3 regions of the Lysinibacillus sp. NPDC097287 genome follow, and region 3 is predicted to be linked to each of the others. Evidence: predicted binding sites of a transcription regulator. Region 3 holds the regulator's gene; each other region holds the start of a gene.
What was found. Region 3 encodes CtsR, which represses protease genes until heat stress. Its sites were predicted from a motif close to ATGGTCAATAAAGGTCAAACA; they were not measured.
Positions count from the first base shown of each region.

Region 1 (7,122 bases), on a different contig from region 3:
CAATTTGGTCTTGGACCATACATGCTACACTCGGAAACGCTTGGTCTTGTGTCACTGTTGCAACTAGCACCAAACCAATTTCCTCGGGAGCAATCCCTGCTTTATTTAATGCATCTTTTGCAGCGGCTACTGCTAGATCTGATGTCTCTTGTGTGTCTGCAGCAAATCTACGTTCTTCAATACCTGTACGAGTACGAATCCACTCATCTGACGTATCCATCATTTTTTCTAAATCAAAATTCGTCATTACTTTTTCCGGAACGTATCTTCCTAACCCTATAATACCTGCGTTCATACAGCACCCCTCTGCTTTCTTAACATCAATTATTAGTAACTGGTCATAATTATAACTCATAATTTTTCTGAAAACAATAGGTGAAATCGTGTGACAATTTCGCCATGTTTATTAAAAAGATTCTTTTTTTTTCGATATATGTTATGATATGATAATGTATATGTAATAAAACTTTATGATTTTCAAAAAGTTCGGTAGAGGTGAATTTTATGCAATATATCGCAACATTCGTATGGTCATTCCTACTTGTTTCAATGTTAAACTATGTAGTAAGTTCTGTACTTGGCGCACCATTTGACTTCCAAGTTGGCGCAATTATCTCAGTTGTGTTCTCAGTACTAATTTTTGTAATTGGCGCTATCATTCCAAACGAACCAACTCCAGAAGCAGCAGACCATCATTAATAACAAAAAAGGACATCTCAATTTTGAGATGTCCTTTTTTTGTGGCATCATCCACAGTTATTATTCATTTTACTTTTCTACAACGCACTGTCCATCACGCATCGTGATGTGAAGTACCTCACCTGGTAAAGCTTCCCCACGTAATAATTCCTTCGCAACTGCTGTCTCAATATAACGTTGAACGAAACGTTTTAATGGACGTGCACCAAATTGTGGATCAGCCCCTTGCTCAACTACCCAATGGATCACTGCTTCGTCTACTTGCAATGTAATTTCCTGCTCCGCTACACGCTTCATCAGTTGCCCTACATATTTCCAAGCAATCGCTGTAAAGTGTTCATCAGACAATGCGTGGAACAGTATAATATCATCCATACGGTTTAACAGTTCTGGTTTAAAGTGTTGTCGCAATGCTGCCATCACAAGATCTTCTACAACGTCATCATCATTTTTCGCTTCCATCAAATAACTAGAACCAATATTAGACGTTAATATTACAACTGTATTTGTGAAATTCACCATACGGCCTTGGCTATCTGTAATTCGACCATCATCTAAAATTTGCAGTAAAATATTCGCGACATCTGGATGCGCTTTTTCGATTTCATCGAGTAATACAACAGAATATGGATTACGTCGAACTGCTTCCGTTAATTGACCGCCTTCTTCGTAACCCACGTATCCTGGAGGTGCACCGACCAATCTAGAAACACTATGTTTTTCCATGTACTCACTCATATCAATACGAATAAAGTGATCTTCTGAATCGAATAATTGAGCAGCTAGTGCCTTGGCCAGCTCTGTCTTGCCGACACCCGTTGGTCCTAAGAACAAGAAACTGCCGATCGGACGATGTGGATCTTTAATGCCTGCACGAGTACGCCAAACCGCTTCCGTTACCAACTGAACTGCATTATCTTGCCCAACAACACGCTCATGTAGCGTCTCTTTTAAACGTAATAATTTTTCACGTTCACCTTCCACTAGCTTTGTTACTGGTATACCTGTCCAGCGGGAAACAATAGATGCTATTTCGTCAGCTGTTACTTCTTCACGTAAAATACGTGCTTCTGTACCATTTTCTAATTGCTGTTCCATTCCTTGAATTTCTTTTTCAAGTGTTGGGATTTTACCATGACGTAATTCTGCAGCTTTGTTTAGATCATACTTACTTTCTGCTTCATCTAGGTCACGACGATATTTATCAAGCGTTTCACGTTTTTTCTGTATACCGTGAAGGGCTTCTTTTTCAGCTTCCCATTGTTTACGCATTCCTTCCGATGATTCCTTCAACTTAGTAAGTTCTTCACGAAGCTGCTCTAATCTTTTTTTACTAGCATCATCTTTTTCTTTGCGTAGCGCTTGTTCTTCGATTTCTAGTTGCATAATACGTCGTGTCACCGCATCTAACTCTTGAGGCATTGAGTCGATTTCTGTACGAATCATTGCACATGCCTCGTCAATTAAATCAATTGCTTTGTCTGGTAAGAAGCGCTCTGTAATATATCGATTTGAAAGTTCTGCAGCTGCCACAATGGCACGGTCATGAATGCGTACAGCATGATGTAATTCAAATCGTTCTTTTAAGCCACGTAAAATCGACACTGTATCTTCAATAGAAGGCTCACGTACTAGGACTTGTTGGAAACGACGTTCTAATGCAGGGTCTTTTTCAATATACATACGATATTCATCTAACGTTGTTGCACCAATACAATGCAGTTCACCACGGGCAAGCATCGGTTTTAACATATTCCCAGCATCCATTGCCCCATCTGTTTTCCCTGCGCCTACAATTGTATGAATTTCATCAATGAATAAAATGATACGCCCTTCTGCTTCTTTCACTTCTTTAAGAACACCTTTTAAACGTTCTTCGAATTGACCTCGATAGCTTGCACCAGCAATTAATGCGCTCATATCTAGTTCATACAAAATGCTATCTTTTAATCCTTCTGGAACATCACCTTTGACAATACGTTGTGCTAAGCCTTCTACGATTGCCGTTTTACCAACACCAGGTTCCCCTATTAAAACCGGATTGTTTTTAGTTTTACGCGTTAAAATTCGAATAACATTTCGAATTTCTTCATCACGACCAATAACCGGATCCATTTTACCATTTTTGACTTCTTCAATTAAATTACGACCAAATTGCTCTAATGGTTTTTTATCATCAGTTTGTTGAAATTGCATAGTCAGCATCTCCTTTTAAAATGTTTGACCTTTTTTGACTAACTTTATTTTACAACATCCGACAGGCTCGTGCAAAAAATAAGCTCTAAAAATCACACTCGAAATTGGAATATTATGTTATGATATTGTTGTATTTCGTTCGTTTAGTATATGGAAAAGGTTAATCATCATCCTTTTGTAATATAATTACTAGTTACAAAAAGAAAGAGATGTGATTGTTATATGGTCATAATGGATAATATGCAAGACAATATTCATGCTCTTTTTAAAAATCATGGTATTTTTATTAAAGTGGATAAGGGTAGTAAAATTTTTTTAGAAGGTGAGCGTGCCGAAGAAATTTTTTTTATTGAATCTGGCGCTATTCAAATTAATCAAGAGACCGAAAGTGGTAAAGAATTAACGATGCGTATTTGTGGACCTAATAGTATTATTGGTGAAAGCTCACTGTTTTGTCACCTTATCTATAATTCCATGACCGCTAAAGTGTTAGAGCCTTCTACCTTATATGTGCTTAGTCGAAAATCAATGGAGCATCTATTAACAGAACAACCGATGTCCATGGTGGAGTATTTGAAGTGGCTCCAAATTGAGAATTTCAAGCACCAAAGCCGATTACGTGATTTGGTATTGAACGGTAAAAAAGGCGCTTTATTTTCCACACTAATTCGCCTAACAAACACATATGGAAAACCTTTAGATAATGGTTCGATTGTTATTGATTTTCCATTAACTAATTTTGAAGTTGCCAACCTATGTGGAACAAGTCGAGAAATGATTAATCGCATGCTGAATGATTTAAAAAAGCATGATATCTTAACATTTGAAAAAGGATACATTACTATCCATAATATAAAATTTTTAAAAGATGAAATCGCCTGCGAAAATTGCCCTTTACAGATTTGCCGAATAGATTAATCCGCTATACGAAAAACCCCTGTCTGCAAATTACTGCAAACAGGGATTTTTTATGTCTCTAAATACTTTTTTCACTTTTACTATTAACGTACACCTAAAGCGATTTTTGCATAGCGTGACATTTTGTCTTTTGACCATGGTGGATTCCACACGATATTAACGTTTGTGCTCTTCACTTCTGGTAACTCGCTAAGTGCTGTATTAACTTGGTCTACGATAACCGGTCCCATTGGACAGCCCATTGATGTTAACGTCATATCGACAGTTGCTACGCCCTCATCATCTAAATCTACTTCATATACTAAACCTAAGTTGACAATATCAATGCCAAGCTCAGGGTCAATTACATTTTCTAATGCACCTAACATACTATCTTTCATATCTTGATCCATTTCATTTCTCCTCTCTACACAATAATCAAATTCGCCTTGGCGTATTTGCGTCCAGATTTTGAATTGTGCTTGCACAATTAACTCCTTTCAAAATCTGTGACATCCGCCGGAGCTTTAATTATATTCACCGGACGTTTAAACGCCCGGTGAATACAATTAACCTCATCATAGCAGATGATACTTATTATGCCAAATGCTGTGCAAGCCAATCCGTTGCTGCTAGCAAACCATCACGTGTAATAGCATGTCCTGCTTGATTGTCTACCACAAAATTTAAATTTTCTGGGTTTGCATCATAATATGCACGTAATTTTAAATAAAATGTATAAGTATCTTTAAAAGGCACTGTTGAATCTTTTTTTCCATGCCAGAAAAACACTGGGCGCCTTGCAAACTTTTCAGGCGTTAATGTGACATCATAACTTGCCAATAAGTCATTGCTTTTAGCAATTTCCGCATCTGTCATTGGCCAACTAAGTCCTTTAACAGCCAATTGCTCTAATTGGTATTTTCCTAGTTCTACAAAACCGGGTGCACCCATGCATAAAGCTGCAGTAGTTATCCAATCATAACGCTTTAAGCAACCTGATGTTGTAATAGCTCCCATTGAAGAACCTGCAACGCCAATTTTATTACTTTCTAATAAACGATTAACCTTTAAATAATTAAATAATTGTTCTACTTCATGAATAGAATTTAAGACAATCTCCCAAAATCGTAAATTCAACTGCATTTCAGTTAATCCTTCACTACGGTCCCCATGCAATTTTGCATCTGGTAGTAGGACTCGCACACCTTTGTTTACTAACTGATAAGCATAATGTAGATTATGTTCTTTCGCACTCATAAAACCATGTAGGAAGATTACTACTGGTGTTTTTTCATTCATTTCGACCGTATGTATGTGTAATAAAGGAATATCTTCCCACGTCTCTTTCGTTACAATCATTTACATCACTCCCAACTTTTCTTACCCTATTATGTTAGCAAACTTTTTTCTACGTGACAAAGTTTTGACGAATTGGGGGACTAAGGGATACTATTCATACATAGAGGAAAGGGGCAACAAGATTATGAAACCACATTTAATTGTCTTAGATTTAGATGGTACACTACTTACGGACCAACAACAAATTTCTGCAAAAACAAAACGTGCATTATTACAAGCAAAAGCCCAAGGACATCAGGTAATGATCGCCACTGGGCGTCCGTATCGTGCAAGTGATATTTACTATCACGAACTGGGCCTGACAACACCTATTGTGAATTTTAACGGGGCATACATTCATCATCCCAAAAATGCATCATGGCAAACTATGCATACACCAATTGATTTGAGCGTTGTTCATAACGTCGTAGAGTCTGTGAATGCCTATGAATATGAAAATATTATTGCAGAAGTAAAAGATGATATATATGTTCATACGGAAGATGATCGTATTTTAAATATTTTCAATATGGGGAATCCCAAAATTACATTAGGCGATTTATCTATGAATCTACAAGTAAATCCAACAAGCTTACTTATTCAAGCTAATGAAGAAAACTCGATGATTATTCGTGATCATTTACATGATGTACATGCTGAAGTGATTGAGCACCGTCGTTGGGGAGCACCATTGCATATTATTGAAATTGTACGTCGTGGCTTAAATAAAGCTGTCGGTATTTCCCATGTCGCAAAAGATTTAGGCATTCCACGTGAACGAATTATTGCCTTTGGCGACGAAGACAATGACCTTGAAATGATAGATTATGCCGGTATCGGCGTTGCAATGGGTAACGGTATTTCATCGTTAAAAAACATTGCCAATGAAATTACAGCGACAAATAATGAGGACGGCATTGCTAAAATCCTCATTGAACGCTTGAAATTAGCATAAGTAATAATAAGGGTAATTGACATTCCTTTGTAATTCCGTTTAAATTCTGAATATAGAAGCATTATATGTAGGAGGATGAGTACATGAGAATTTTTACCGATAGCGGATGTGATTTACCAAAAGCTTACTACGAAGATCATGATGTAGTGCTATTACCATTACGTGTTCAATTAAACGGTAACGAATACGATGATGTCATCTCAATTGACTCAAAAGAAATTTATGAAGCCATTCGAAAAGGTGCACATCCTAAAACATCTCAAGTGTCACCAGAACTTTTTCTATCTCATTTTGAACAATTAGCGAAAAGTGGTGAAGAAGGCATTTATATCGCCTTTTCATCGGAACTATCAGGTACATATGGCACTGCAATCATGATTCGCAACCAAGTACTAGAACAATATCCATCACTTAAACTAGCGATTATTGATTCAAAATGTGCATCACTAGGGCATGGCTTCCTCATTGAAGAAGCTGTTCAACTACGTGATGCAGGTTCTTCTGTTGATGAAATCGAGGCAAAAATCAAAGCTCTAGCGCCACAAATTGAGCACTTATTTACAGTAGAAGACTTAGATTACTTAGCTAAAGGTGGTCGCGTATCCAAAGCTAGTGCCTTTTTAGGTGGCCTCTTAAGCATTAAACCTATTTTAAATGTAGAAGATGGGAAACTTGTCCCTATAGAAAAATTACGTGGTCGTAAAAAGGCGATTGCGCGTCTGCTTGACTTGATGCAGGAGCGCGGCGGGAATTTTTCCGATAAAATTGTCGGTATTAGCCATAGTGATGACCCTACTTTCGCCAATGAAGTAAAGGCATCTATTCAAGAAAAGCTAGCACCAAAAGCCATACAAACAACGATGATTGGCTCTGTGATTGGCTCCCATGTTGGGCCTGGCACCATTGCCATTTTCTTCACCAACAAAAGTTATCAAGCATAAAAAACCCCCTACAAATTCGCCTAATTGCGTGTCTGTAGGGGGATTTCATTATTTCTGCATATCTTGTTCTTGTCGGCGTTTTTTACCACGTTT
Region 1 covers NZ_JBIWCX010000003.1:151,301-158,422, forward strand. The annotation lists gene ACIQ2D_RS06210 (beta-ketoacyl-ACP synthase III) at 1-295, opposite strand, end outside; gene ACIQ2D_RS06215 (YjzD family protein) at 505-699, shown strand; gene ACIQ2D_RS06220 (ATP-dependent Clp protease ATP-binding subunit) at 769-2,895, opposite strand; gene ACIQ2D_RS06225 (Crp/Fnr family transcriptional regulator) at 3,127-3,813, shown strand; gene ACIQ2D_RS06230 (metal-sulfur cluster assembly factor) at 3,897-4,205, opposite strand; gene ACIQ2D_RS06235 (prolyl oligopeptidase family serine peptidase) at 4,390-5,154, opposite strand; gene ACIQ2D_RS06240 (Cof-type HAD-IIB family hydrolase) at 5,279-6,088, shown strand; gene ACIQ2D_RS06245 (DegV family protein) at 6,172-7,029, shown strand; gene ACIQ2D_RS06250 (alpha-amylase family glycosyl hydrolase) at 7,078-7,122, opposite strand, start outside.
Region 1: ACIQ2D_RS06220 (ATP-dependent Clp protease ATP-binding subunit) is a predicted target of CtsR. The motif match lies at 2,917-2,937, and genes of this name have one in related genera.

Region 2 (7,122 bases), on a different contig from region 3:
CAACCTTTCCATTCTCGTATGAAAAACAAAAATTCAACCATACTACATATTGCATCAAAAATTGTCACAGAGGAGGAATTTTTTTGTCACAATCGTTTTCTAATGATCAACCGAATACATCATCATTCAATCAACAACAAAGCCTTAATCACGGTGGTCACGAAATGATGGACATGCATGAAACAATCGGTGAGATTATTGCAGGGCTCAATCAATCCATTATTTTACGTCCACATGTAAAAGACCCCGAACTGCTTAATATTTTAGATCGCCAATATAATTTCACAATTGGCGCCTATAACACCATTGTTGAATCCTATAACACAGGTCATGACCCATCTGTACCAACCGGTCGCTATCAAATGGAAACAGGTAATAACTTCACATATGGCTTAAAACCTGGTCAACCGAAAAAACCGATGCAAAATGCAAATGAAATTAACGACGAAATAATTTCAGGTTTTTTACTCGGTGCTCATAAAGGCGCAGCAAAAGGGATGACTGGCACAGCCCTGGAGACAACTAATCCAGTAGTTCGCCGCGTAGTTGCTGATAGTATCCCCAACTGTATCGAGATGGCATACGAAATATCGATTTACCAAAACAAACATGGCTACTATCAAGTGCCACAATACTCAGAACAAGATATGCGTCAAATGCTCGATGCCTTTGGAACCTCAAAAAACCCTCTCCATTAAAACAAAAACCATTCAATGCTACTACGCTTTGAATGGTTTTTCTTCTTATAATATTTTTCCTAAAAAAGCTTTTGTTCGTTCATTATGTGGATTGCCGAAAAGCTCATCTGGTGTTCCTTCTTCTACTATAAAACCACCATCCATAAAAACAACTCGATCACCAACCTCACGAGCAAATCCCATTTCGTGTGTTACAACAATCATTGTCATTCCTTCAGATGCTAAATTTTTCATAACATCCAACACTTCTTTTACCATCTCTGGATCTAACGCTGAAGTCGGTTCATCAAAAAGAATAGCTTTTGGCTTCATCGCTAATGCACGGGCAATAGCAACACGCTGCTGTTGACCACCTGAAAGCTGCTCAGGATAATTATACGCCTTACTATCAAGACCCACTTTTTTAAGTAGCTCATGTCCAAGTATCTCTGCGTCAGCACGTTTCATATTACGAATTTGCATCGGTGCCATTGTTATATTATCAATGACTGTCATATGTGGGAAAAGATTAAATTGTTGAAATACCATGCCGACCTCTGAACGAATTGCATTGATATTTGTCTTTGGATCGTTGATTTTTACATTCTCAATGTAAATTGCACCATCCGTTACCTCTTCAAGCATATTAATGCAGCGTAAAAATGTACTTTTCCCTGAACCAGAAGGGCCAATCACACAAACAACTTGCTTTTCATGAATCTCATAATCAATACCCTTTAATACTTCTAGTTTACCAAAATATTTGTGTAAGTTTTCAATTTTAATCATCGCGCTATCCGCCCTTCTGCTCTACGAGGGACATAGCTATTACTAAAACGCTTCTCTATAAATGCTACAATTTTCGTTACACCATACGTTAATATTAAATACAATAAAGCTGCCACAATATACGGCTCCCAGAATCGGAAGCTTGCACCCGCCACCACTTGCGCTGCATATAAAATATCTGGTGCTGCAATGATTGTCACAAGTGATGAATCTTTTAACAATGCGATAAATTCATTGCCTAACGGTGGAATCATGCGCCTAAATGCTTGCGGTAAAATTACTTTACGCATCGCTTGATTATGTGTTAAACCAAGTGATCGCGCTGCCTCCATTTGCCCTTTGTCGATACTTTGAATACCTGCACGGAAAATTTCAGCATTGTATGCTGCACAGTTTAAAACTAGTGCGGTAATACCAGACACCATAAAGCCGAGTGAATGGCCAAATATTGTTGGAATTAACGCTAAGTGAATCAATAAAATTTGCACAAGCATCGGTGTTCCACGGAATAAATCCACATAAATCTTTGATGGCCAGTATATCCATTTCTTTTTCGATAACTTTCCCAACCCTAAAAATAAACCTAAGATAATTCCACCAAGATAACCGCTTAGCGTCAAAATTAACGTGATGCCAATACCACGTATAAACATATCACGGTAGTTCCAGACTGTGTCCCATTGTAAATCAAAGATGTCCATCCGAACCCACTTCCCCTTTTTTCAATCAATTAGCAAAAACAAGCATGTCGGTCACCACTTTACCTAATGACCACCCATGCTATATTCTGAAAATCACTTAAAATCCGTACCAGTAATTTCTTTTAATTTCCCGTTGTCTTTAATCTTTTGTAGACCTTCATTTAATAGTGATAGTAACTCTTCGTTCCCTTTACGTACCATGAAGCCATAGTATTCTTTTTCAAAGTTATCATCTTTTACTACCTTAATTTTTGCTTTTGGATTTGCCTTCATATATTCATACACTACTGCATTATCACCAATTGTTGCATCTACGTTACCGTTTAACATTTCTTGAATAGCAATAGGTTGGGTTTTAAATGCCATGATATTTGTACTCGCATCCCCTTGTAGCTTTTTCGCAGCCACATGACCTGTTGCATTAATTTGTACAGAGATTTTTTTATCTTTTAATTCAGCTAATGATTTAATATTAGAATCTTCTTTTACAACAATTAGTAATTGAGATTCATAGTACGGCTCTGTGAAATCGTATGTTTGTTTTCGCTCATCTGTAACCGTAATACCTGATGCACCAATATCAGTTTCTCTGTTTTTAATTGTTTGGAATACTGCCTCCCATCCAGTGTTTTGCCATTCTACTTCAAAATCCATTTCGTCAGCGATTGCTTGCATAACATCTACGTCAATCCCTACGATGTTGCCTTTGTCATCTACTGATTCAAATGGAGCAAATGTTGCTTCTGTTGCTACCTTGTAAACTTTTTTACCTTCACTATCACCCGAAGTACCGCCATCTGATGAAGTATCTTCTTTTGTGCCACATCCCGCTAATACTAGCGAGAATGCAGCAACGATCATTAATAACATCCATAAACGCTTTTTCATAGAACTTCCCCCTAAATAAAATGATTTTCCGATAATGTTTTTACATTTTATTCGGAAATTTTAGATTATTGAGTTAATTATAGTAACAATATAATCTATATACAACATTTATTCATAGAAAGTAATTGTTTTTTCATAAAAACGGATCATCGTAAAAAGGTGGGGATGACATTTGGTAAAGGTGTATAACAATATAAGAATGCTCGTTGATTGGAGTGGAGGCTGGGCGAGTGTAGCTGACGGCATTCGCCTTTCGCTACAGAGCAAAGCTTCCTGGGGGATTAGCGTCACAGATGAGACCCTGGAGCGAGCACCGCGAGTGAAGCGGCTCATCGGACGCCCCCCCCCCCCGGAAAGCGCCCAGCCGGAACGGAAATCAACCCCAAGTTATGATGATGACCCATAAAAATAGAATTATATATTAGAACATAATATAATAAACAATCCTAAACGAATACTTATGCAACTATAAGATAATTTTCAAAATAATATTTAGTTATTTTTTTGCACAAAAAAAGAGTCCCCCTCAGAAAGGGACTCTTTTTCGGACTAGGAAACTAGCCTCACGTTCGGTATGTTCACTAAAAATAATTTGGAGTTATTGCTTTTTTGAAGGTTTGAAAAGATGAAATTGGGGAATAATGCCGATGAAACAGTATTCCTAATTTTATTCCTTCCATCTCCACTAAGCAGGCTGCTAAGCTACTTATCCGGAGAATAAAGCTATAAAATCGATCTATTAAGTCAGTAAAATGGCGCCCTCGGAGGGAATCGAACCCCCAGTGCAAGAACCGGAATCTTACGTGTTATCCATTACACCACGAGGGCAATTGAACATAAAAAAAGTACGCACCTAAAGCCTTCATGACAAAAGCCTGACGGAGAGTATCCTTCGAAACATAACTGCATGGTACTTTAACTACGATCCTTCTATTATACAAATGTCTTGCTTACATTTCAACTACTGTTTTTCTTTTGTTTGAAAAAAATATACTTTTAATAAATTTCGCATTATCAGCGTTAATATTTGACCTTCCCTGACTATAATGTGTATGATAAAGTTACAGCTGAGATATTTTGGTCTATTTCAGCAATAGTAATCGAATTTAGCTTTTTAAGGAGGATTTAACATGAATTTAATTCCTACAGTTATTGAACAAACAAGTCGTGGTGAACGTGCATATGATATCTATTCACGCCTACTTAAAGATCGTATCATCCTTTTAGGTAGTGCTATTGATGACAATGTAGCCAATTCAATCGTTGCACAGCTTCTATTCCTAGAGGCAGAAGATCCAGATAAGGATATTTCACTTTACATCAACTCTCCAGGTGGTTCTATTACAGCTGGTATGGCGATTTACGACACAATGCAATTTATCAAACCTAAAGTACAAACAATTTGTATTGGTATGGCTGCATCAATGGGTGCTTTCCTACTTGCTGCTGGTGAACCAGGTAAACGCTGTGCATTGCCAAATGCAGAAGTAATGATTCACCAACCACTTGGTGGAGCACAAGGTCAAGCGACTGAAATTGAAATCGCTGCGAAACGCATTCTATTCTTACGTGATAAATTAAACACTATTTTATCAGAACGTACTGGTCAGCCACTTGAAGTCATCGCAAGAGACACTGATCGTGATAACTTTATGACAGCTGAACGTGCCAAAGAATATGGTTTAATCGACCACATCTTCAGCCGTAGCGATCGTAAATAACAATAAAAATCCGCCTAGCTTTCAGTAGCTAGGCGGATTTTTTGTCATAGTATTGCAGCAAAGCCTTCTTCTATTAATCAGCTTTTTGAATCAATGTTGCTAAAGATGTAACCGCTTGCTCAGCATCGTTACCCTCACCGCTTAAAACGACTTCCGTCCCTTTAGCGATGGCTAGGCTCATAACGCCCATAATGGATTTTGCATTAACTTTTTTCTCATCTTTCTCAAGAAAAACATCTGCATTGAAGCGATTAGCTTCCTGTACAAACAACGCTGCTTGTCTAGCTTGTAAACCTAACTTTAATTTTACTTCGACTCTTCTCTCAATCATTCGCAAAACTCCCCTTCAGTACCGTTCATCTTTTATTTAATCTTACCTTAATTGTTGTGAAAAGAACAATAAGCGATAATGCATTACTTTCATGCCATAAAAGTATGGAAGCTTAGCCACCTACTTTTTCGCCTCGTCGCAATGCTTCTGCAATTTCATCAATTTTACGTAATCGATGATTGACGCCTGATTTACTCACGGTTCCACTCAATACCATTTCACCTAGTTCTTTCAATGTTACGTCTTGATATTCTACCCTTAATCGTGCAATTTCACGCAATTTTTCAGGTAATTGATCTAAACCTATTGAATTTTCGATAAAACGTATATTGTCGACTTGGCGTAATGCTGCACCAATCGTTTTATTTAAATTCGCAGTTTCACAGTTTACTATACGATTTACACTATTTCGCATATCTCGTAAAATCCGTACATCCTCAAATTTCATCATCGCTTGATGTGCACCGACGATATTTAGAAAGTCAGAAATTTTTTCAGCTTCTTTTAAATAAGTGACAAAGCCCTTTTTACGCTCAATGGTCTTAGCATTGAGGTCAAACTCATTCATTAAATCCATTAGCGCCTCGCCATGCTCTTTGTATAATGAATATACTTCTAGGTGGTAGGCAGACGTTTCTGGATTATTTACCGAGCCCCCTGCTAAAAATGCCCCACGCAAATAGGCTCTTTTTTGACCACTCTTTTTAATCAGCTCTCTTGAAATTGTATGATTAAATTGAAAATCATCCGAAATAATCGCCAAATCAATAAGTAGCTCTCTAGCTCCGTCTCGAACACGACAAATGTAAACGTTATTTTTTTTCAGACGCATTTTTTTTCGTACAAGTAGTTCGACATTATAAGGATACAACTTTTTCATGATCGTATAAAGTCTTCTAGCAATCGCTGCATTTTCCGTTTGTACATCTAAACTTAGTTGCTTGTTCGCAAAAGATAGCGAGCCATTCATACGAATTAACGCTGATACTTCCGCTTTCATACATTGATCATCGGCTTCGACTTGTGTCAGTTCCTTTTTGGTTTCTGAGGCAAAAGACATCTCCTAACCTCCTTTCGTCATTCATTTCTATGTATATGTTTATCTTATCATATACAATAAATTCTCTTTATGAATCAATTATAGTTTTCTTTTTATATTCTTCTACATACTCTACCAGCCATTCTGCAACATTTGTAGCGTTGTGACGTACAGTTCCATCCTGACGTATCGTTGCAATGTCTCGTTGAATAACTTCTAATCCTATACTTTCAAGCATCTCTACATCAAATGTAACTGGTTCTGCTTGCTCTTCTTTATACAATTCTTTTACAGGGTTTGGTAGTGTTTCATCATTTACTAAAATTGCATCTATAAACTTTTCGCCCACATGATCATTAATTGCTTTCACATGATCCCCAGCGGTATACGCAATAGTTTCGCCTTTTTGTGTCATTAGATTACATACATAGATTTTATGGCCTTTTGCACGTACAACTGCCTCTCCAATTTCTTTAACGAGCAAATTAGGAATAATACTCGTATATAAACTTCCTGGCCCGATTAAAATATAATCCGCTCGTTTAATAGCACGGATAGCTTCTGGTAGTGGTTGCACATCTTCTGGCACTAAAAACACATTCTTGATACGCTTATTTGCCTTTGGAATTTTCGACTCACCTTCAACAATGGAACCATCCTCTAGTTCTGCGTGAAGTGAAATCTTTTTATTAGCAGCAGGTATAACGCGACCATGAACTTTTAACACTTTTCCCATCTCACTGATAGCATGGTTAAAATCCCCGGTAATATCCGTTAGAGCTGTTAACATTAAATTCCCAAGTGAATGTCCACTCAATTCCTCTGATGCTGAAAAACGATACTGAAACATTTGCTCCACTAATGGTTCAACATCTGATAATGCAGCAATAACGTTTCGTACATCTCCAGGTGGTGGAATATCATAGTCATCACGTAAACGGCCTGAGGAGCCACCATCATCAGCTACTGTTACAAT
Region 2 covers NZ_JBIWCX010000015.1:41,625-48,746, reverse strand. The annotation lists gene ACIQ2D_RS18095 (spore coat protein) at 84-698, shown strand; gene ACIQ2D_RS18090 (amino acid ABC transporter ATP-binding protein) at 744-1,466, opposite strand; gene ACIQ2D_RS18085 (amino acid ABC transporter permease) at 1,463-2,167, opposite strand; gene ACIQ2D_RS18080 (basic amino acid ABC transporter substrate-binding protein) at 2,261-3,055, opposite strand; tRNA gene ACIQ2D_RS18075 (tRNA-Arg) at 3,809-3,883, opposite strand; gene clpP (ATP-dependent Clp endopeptidase proteolytic subunit ClpP) at 4,186-4,776, shown strand; gene ACIQ2D_RS18065 (HPr family phosphocarrier protein) at 4,850-5,107, opposite strand; gene whiA (DNA-binding protein WhiA) at 5,220-6,167, opposite strand; gene ACIQ2D_RS18055 (gluconeogenesis factor YvcK family protein) at 6,235-7,122, opposite strand, start outside.
Region 2: clpP (ATP-dependent Clp endopeptidase proteolytic subunit ClpP) is a predicted target of CtsR. The motif match lies at 4,080-4,100, and genes of this name have one in related genera.

Region 3 (7,122 bases):
CCAGATGGGGCATTGCAGATAGTGACAGGTAGTGGAAGCGAGTTAAGTGATACTCTTGTCACACATCCGCTTGTGAAGAAAGTGACGTTCACAGGTAGTGGTAAGGTTGGGCTAGGGATAAAAGAAAAGGTTGGCTTACGTAAAGTAACGCTAGAGCTTGGCTCGAATGCAGCGGTCATTGTAGAGCCATCTATACCAATCGATAAAATTATTTCACGTTGTGTTAATGGGGCATTTAACTTTGCTGGACAGGTATGTATTTCCTTACAGCGCATTTATGTGCACGCCTCAATTGTCGATGAATTTACTAAAGCGTTTGTTGCTGAAACCGAGAAGCTAGTTGTTGGTAATCCACTTGATAGAAATACAGACATCAGTGCGATGATTAATCCTGGAGAAGTAGCGCGTATTCAGGAATGGATTGAAGAAGCGAAGACGCAAGGGGCGGTTGTAGCAACAGGTGGAAGCTTTACAGAACGCACGTTAACACCGACCGTTATGACAAATGTGACGGCGGATATGAAGATTATTTGTCAGGAAACATTCGCGCCAATCGTCTCAATTGTTTCATATGAAACATTAGACGACGCTATTCGACTCGTGAATGAGTCGGAACTTGGCTTAAATGCAGGGATTTATACGAATGTATTGCCAGATGCATTACGTGCTGCAGATGAATTACAGGCAGGTGCAATTATTATTAATGATATTCCGACATTCCGTGTTGATAATATGCCATATGGCGGCGTTAAGATGAGTGGATATGGCCGTGAAGGCATTAAATGGGCCATTGAGGAAATGACTGACGTGAAATTTATTACGATGAAAAAAACATTCTAGTAAGAGAAGATTGATTTCAAATAATAATCACGATACGATGGTGGAATCATATACACGAAGGGAAGTAAAACCTATTATGACTAACAATGCGGTTCCAATGAGCCAATCACGTACGGTTCAATCGCGTCTTGTATTGCCACCAGATACAAATAACCACAATTCCATCTTTGGTGGAAGAGTGTTAGCTTATATTGATGAAATTGCTGCAATAACAGCAATGAAGCACGCAAAGGGACATGTTGTTACAGCTTCCATTGATTCAGTTGATTTTTTATCATCAGCACATGTGGGAGATATTCTTGAAATTGAAAGCATCGTTTCTTCTACAGGTCGTTCTTCGATGGAGGTCTATGTCCGAGTAGTGTCACGGAACATTGAAACAGGCGAAGAAAAGTTAACGACAGAATCGTTTGTAACAATGGTTGCTGTAGATAGTGAGGGTAAACCAAAGACTATTCCTGGGATTTATCCGGAAACAGATGCAGAAAAGCGTTTGTTTGAAACAGGACCAGCCCGTAGAGAGCACCGGAAACAAAAGCGTTTATTATCACATTAACGAAAAAGGAAATTGACGAAGTTACGTCAATTTCCTTTTTTGTGTATTAGATATTTAATTCAGTCACGACTTCAATAAGTGAATCCGAAGATGATGAAACAAGTGCAGCTCCTTGTGAAAGTTCTGTAATTAAATGAGAGATTGCAGAAATATCTTTTGCTGTATGAACGTATTGTTGTTGAATACCAGCGACTGCGTCAGCGATATCATTAAACGATTTTGAAAGGCTTGCTTGTGTATCAACGCTATGTTGAATTTTTTGGTCGACACTTGTCACAGAGCTGGCCATTGTCGTAATGTTTACTTCCGTCTCTTTAATAAGATGTGAAACATTTTGTACCGCATTTTTAGTTTCCTCTGCTAATTTTCGAACCTCATCTGCTACAACGGCAAAGCCTTTTCCGTGCTCCCCGGCACGTGCAGCTTCAATGGAAGCATTCAATGCTAATAAATTTGTTTGATCGGCGATACTTGTGACAAGTCCGACGATTTCAGAAATTTTTTGTGAAGAAGAGCGCAATTGATTCATTGTTACTTCGAGGTCATTTACACTTTGTAAAATAACGTGCATTAATTCATTTTGTTCCTGTAGATGGTTTTGACCTCTTTTAGATTTTTCTTGTGTATCAGCGACGAAGTTTAGACCTTGTTGTGTAGCAACGGCAATATCATCCGTTTGAGCAGAGATAACTTGAAGTGATGAAGATGTTTCTTCGCTAATCGCATTTAACTCCTGTGCTGTACTTTGAATAGTTGTGACAAGGGCGAATTTAGTATTGTCAGAAGCCGTGCGTATGCGTTCTTCCTCTTTTTCATAAGCTTCAATAACAAGTTGCTGTTCGAAGTTAATAAGTTTCGAGAATGAATTAATTGCACGAATGGCATCTTGTTTTGAAATATCCAATTCACTCGCGAAGTTAGCAAATGTCGACATCAATGATTGGAATGATCCAATATACCATTTTGACTGTAACCCTATACGGACATGCGTTTCGGCAATTGCTTGTCGTTCTTGAATGTAGGCTTCATTAATTTGACTTTCAAAAATATCACTTAGATGTTTATGTAAAGTAATTTTCAAACGATCAATTTGTGACGTTCTATGAATGATATCTAGTAAATCAGGGCTCAGACTTATAGCAGCATAAAATTGATTAACCATTTCTGGAATTAGATCTTTCGCTAATGGCTGAAGTTGTTTAACGATTGCTAAGTCTTCCGTTGTTAAATTTAATAATTGTAATTGTTTTTGCAATTTGGGATAACTTGAAACATCTAATTGTACATTATGTTTGTATGACTCGGGTGTTAATGTAATTGAATAATTACTATCTTTCTGCTTTGTAAACCAACCCATTTAAGTTTGCTCCATTCTGTTTGATCTGAGTAAGTGTAAATAAGTTTATTAATAGTTTGAATCATATATTTTGAATATGTCGAAATATTTGTTATTTAATCTATTCTACTATTATTGAAATGTCTTTGGTTAATAATTTAACTTTTTTCTATATTTTTTATGGATAGATAAAACTATTTTCATGGACAAGCACTTGTATTATTTGGGTGTTATAATAAATAAGAGAATTAAGTATAACGTATTAATTTATTCAGAGAGGAGATGTCTTATGGAGAAAAAGCGTTTTAAATTTGTGATTCCTATAATGGTGATTGTCGCTATTTCATCTATGTTTATGATAGATAAGTATTACGCTGAAGTACCGAGCTTAGATCGATTATTAATTACAATTGGGGCCACGTTACTATCGGGTGTGTTGGCATACTTTTTATTTCCACAGCAAGGTGAAAATAAAGTGGACGACCATTGGCCTCATTAAAATGTAAAAAGCAGCCACAAAAATGTGGCTGCTTTTATTTATGGTTTAAACAGTTTAAACCAACCTTTGTACTTAAAGAATGAAAGCATGAATACACCAATAAATATCATAATACCTAGTACAATAAAGTAACTATACTTTCCTCGTAACTCAGGCATATTATCGAAATTCATACCGTAAACACCTGCGATAAATGTCAGAGGTATGAATATTGTCGAGACAATTGTTAACGTCATCATAATGCCGTTCATTCGGCTTGAGCTCATCGCCATGTAACTATCCCGCATATCGGCCGTAAGCTCGCGATTCGACTCGACCATTTCTGTCAGCTTCGCTAAATGGTCGTGAATATCCCCGAAGTACGCAAGTTCAGGTTTTTTTAACGAGAAGCGATAAGAGCTGAGTACGCGATACAATAAATCGCGCATTGGTAAAATTGTACGTCTTAAATGTAATAGATCACTGCGGAACTCGAATACATCCTGCATCGTATTGACACTACTTTGATACGTCAGTGCATCTTCGAGTGTATTCAGGTGATCTTCAATTTTATAGACGAGTGGGAAGTAGCCATCGACAATTTTATCGATGATTTGATAAGTGAGGTAAATGGTGCCTCGCTCCCAATTCTTTGGTTGACCTTCTAAAAACTTTTGTACCTTATTAATTTCAGAAGCTTCATTTTTATGAAACGTAACGATAAATTTATCAGATACGAAAATATTTACTTCCTCAGCTTCGAGTGTCTCCTCATTCAATTTATGGATGACAAAGAAATAATAATCATCATAAAAATCTAACTTTGGTCGTTGTAGGCGCATTAAACAATCTTCAATAGCGAGCGGATGAAAGTGGAAAAATGTATCGAGTAATAATTCTTCCTCAACTGTGGGACAATTAAAATCAACCCAATACCATTCAAATTGATGCTCTTTAATATTTTCAAGGGAGAATCCTTTTACGAGTTGTTGGTTCTTTGTGATGCCCATCGTATGTAGCATTTATCTCACCTCAATTTTGTTTACGGCAAATCCAGCCTCCGAATAATGTTGTTGCAAAAAATCGTGATGGATAAGTAAATCCTGCTTCCTGTAGCAGGGTCAAAATATCCTCTTCACGCATAAAGGAAAGAGCACGAATGGACTGTTCCATATCGGCTACTTGCGCTGAAGTTAGTTTTGTTTGTTGTAGCCAATACGCTCGCCATAAATCAAACTGTAGCTCAGTTTCAGAAGAACCGAGTTGCCCGTATTTGGACACGAGCACAAATGGAGCACCAGGTTTTAAATGATGAGCAATCGCTTTTAATGTAGCGAGCTTTTCGTCATAAGATTCGATAAAGTGAAGGACCAATATACAACTGGCAGCATCAAATTGAGTGACTGGCAACTCTGTTTCGAGCAAGGTGCCGTGTAGTAATGTAATGTTATTTGGTAAAGGTTTTAAACGTTCCTTTGCAAAATGTAGCATCGCTTCAGCTGGGTCTACACCCACAAATGACCAAAGGGGTTTTTGCTCGGCGAGCTGTGAAATTTCGTTGCCACTGCCTGCACCTACCACTATGAATTTTGCTTCATCAGGAAGCACTGATTGGAAAAAAGTTTGCGTTAAGCGTAGCATTGCATCGTAACTTGGTAAGGTACGACGAATACCTTTTTCATATTCCGTCGCTAGTTCAGTGTTGAATTTCATCATCTATCACAAGCCTCTCCATATTTTTTTGATAAAAACCGGATAAATCTGAAACTTTTTTGGGAATAGTACCGTAAACATTAGTATAAATAAAAATGATTTAAAAAAAGGGACGGTTGATATAAATGGAAACAAAATGGTCTAAAGTTATCATACATGCTAGTGCGTTTATTGCACCATTTTTAATACCTATTTTATTTTTTATAATTAGTAAAGATGAAGAAGTAAAAAGTTTTTCTGTGCAAGCCTTGTTATTCCAAATCGTAATGTGGGTATTAATTGCGATCTCAGGGATTTTAAGCTTCATTATAATTGGATTACCATTCTTGTTGGTTTTCGGGGTCATGAATTTTATCGTACCAATCATCGGAATTGTGAAGGCTTTATCTGATGAACCATGGCGTTATCCAATTGTTGGTCGATGGGTATAATTTCTATAGACGCAAGTATATGCTAAGAGCATATACTTGCGTTTTTTTATTGTTAAAGAGGGTAAGGTAAGTAAATAAGATTTTCGATATTTCTGTATGCGTATCAATTGCATTTATTTTCTAGCGTTTTGTATAATATAGTCAAAGATAGTCAAAGTCAATGAAGTGAACGAGGTGGATTCTTAAAATGCGTAATATCTCAGACATCATAGAAGGTTACTTAAAACAAGTACTCGAATTAGGCGGAGAAGGGCATATTGAAATAAAGCGCAGTGAAATAGCTGAAAAGTTCCAATGTGTGCCTTCACAAATTAACTATGTTATTAATACACGATTTACAGCCGAGCGTGGTTATTTAGTGGAAAGTAAGCGTGGCGGCGGAGGATACATTCGAATTTTACGTGTCCGTGCAAATTCACAAATTGATTTGATTGATGACGTGCTATATCAAATTGAGGGCGGTGCATCGCAAACGAAGGCCGAAGATTTAGTTTATCGCTTAATTGATGAGCAGGTAATATCAAAGCGAGAGGCGAAATTAATGTTAGCGGCGGTAGATCGTTCGACGTTGGAATTACAATTACCGTTAAGAGATATCATACGCGCAAAAATTATGCGCGCGATGTTGACGACGATTAAATACGAGAAGCAAAAGTAAAGAGGTGATGGAGATGATTTGCGAACATTGCAAGCAGCGAAATGCTACTGTAACCGTAACACAAGTTCAGAATGGTCAAAAAGTTGAACATCATTATTGTGACGTCTGCGCATCGCAATTTCATCCATTCCATGCAGAGTTCAAGCAAGAACCAGTATCGATCCAACAACTATTATCCAATTGGTTCGGCTCCCCTACATGGCAGCAAAAAGTAGACGAAAAGCAGCAAACACAGCCTCAGACACAGACATGTTCACAATGTGGATTTACGTATAAGCAATTTTTAAAAGAAGGAAAATTCGGATGTCCTAATTGTTATGATACGTTTGAAGAACATTTACCAAAGCTCTTTAATCGCATTCAAGCAGGGTCGCAACATATTGGCAAAATGCCAGGTTCACGAAGCAATATTTTTGTCTTAAAAAAACAAATTGAAGATATTCGAAAACGTATGAAAGTAGCCGTTGACGAAGAACAATTTGAAGAAGCTGCAAAACTTCGCGATGAAGCAAGGGAAATTGAAAAACAGCTACAACTTGAAGGGGGTGATGTGTCGTGACAATCGAACGCTTTTTAGAGCGTGCAACACCCGATTGGATGCATGTAGAAGATGGCTATTCAGATATCGTCATTAGTACTAGGATTCGTCTAGCACGTAATTTAGACGGTTACCGTTTTCCACTAGCATTTTCAGAAGACGAAGCGTTACAAGTCGAGCAAGCTGTGACACATGCCGTTCAGGATAGTACAAAGCTGGATGAAAACTTTTCTTATTTTGCCATTAAAGATTTATCACTCTTACAACGGCAAATACTTGTGGAGAAACATTTAATCAGCCCGCAGTTAGCAAGTAAAGAAGTGGTGGGCTCCGTTCTATTATCATCGGATGAATCAATAAGCATCATGGTGAACGAAGAAGACCATTTACGCATTCAATGTATGACGGCAAGCTTTCAATTGCAAAAGGCATATGAGCAGGCGAATAAAGTAGATAGAGCCTTAGAAGTTTCTTTGCCGTATGCATTCCGAAATGATTTTGGATATTTAACAAGCTGTCCCACAAATATAGGAACAGGGCTACGGGCGTCTGTGATGATGCATCTTCCAGCT
Region 3 covers NZ_JBIWCX010000013.1:80,990-88,111, forward strand. The annotation lists gene ACIQ2D_RS16885 (aldehyde dehydrogenase family protein) at 1-840, shown strand, start outside; gene ACIQ2D_RS16890 (acyl-CoA thioesterase) at 917-1,396, shown strand; gene ACIQ2D_RS16895 (protoglobin domain-containing protein) at 1,443-2,753, opposite strand; gene ACIQ2D_RS16900 (hypothetical protein) at 3,022-3,231, shown strand; gene corA (magnesium/cobalt transporter CorA) at 3,270-4,232, opposite strand; gene ACIQ2D_RS16910 (class I SAM-dependent methyltransferase) at 4,243-4,926, opposite strand; gene ACIQ2D_RS16915 (DUF4870 domain-containing protein) at 5,049-5,354, shown strand; gene ACIQ2D_RS16920 (CtsR family transcriptional regulator) at 5,542-6,012, shown strand; gene ACIQ2D_RS16925 (UvrB/UvrC motif-containing protein) at 6,026-6,571, shown strand; gene mcsB (protein-arginine kinase McsB) at 6,568-7,122, shown strand, end outside.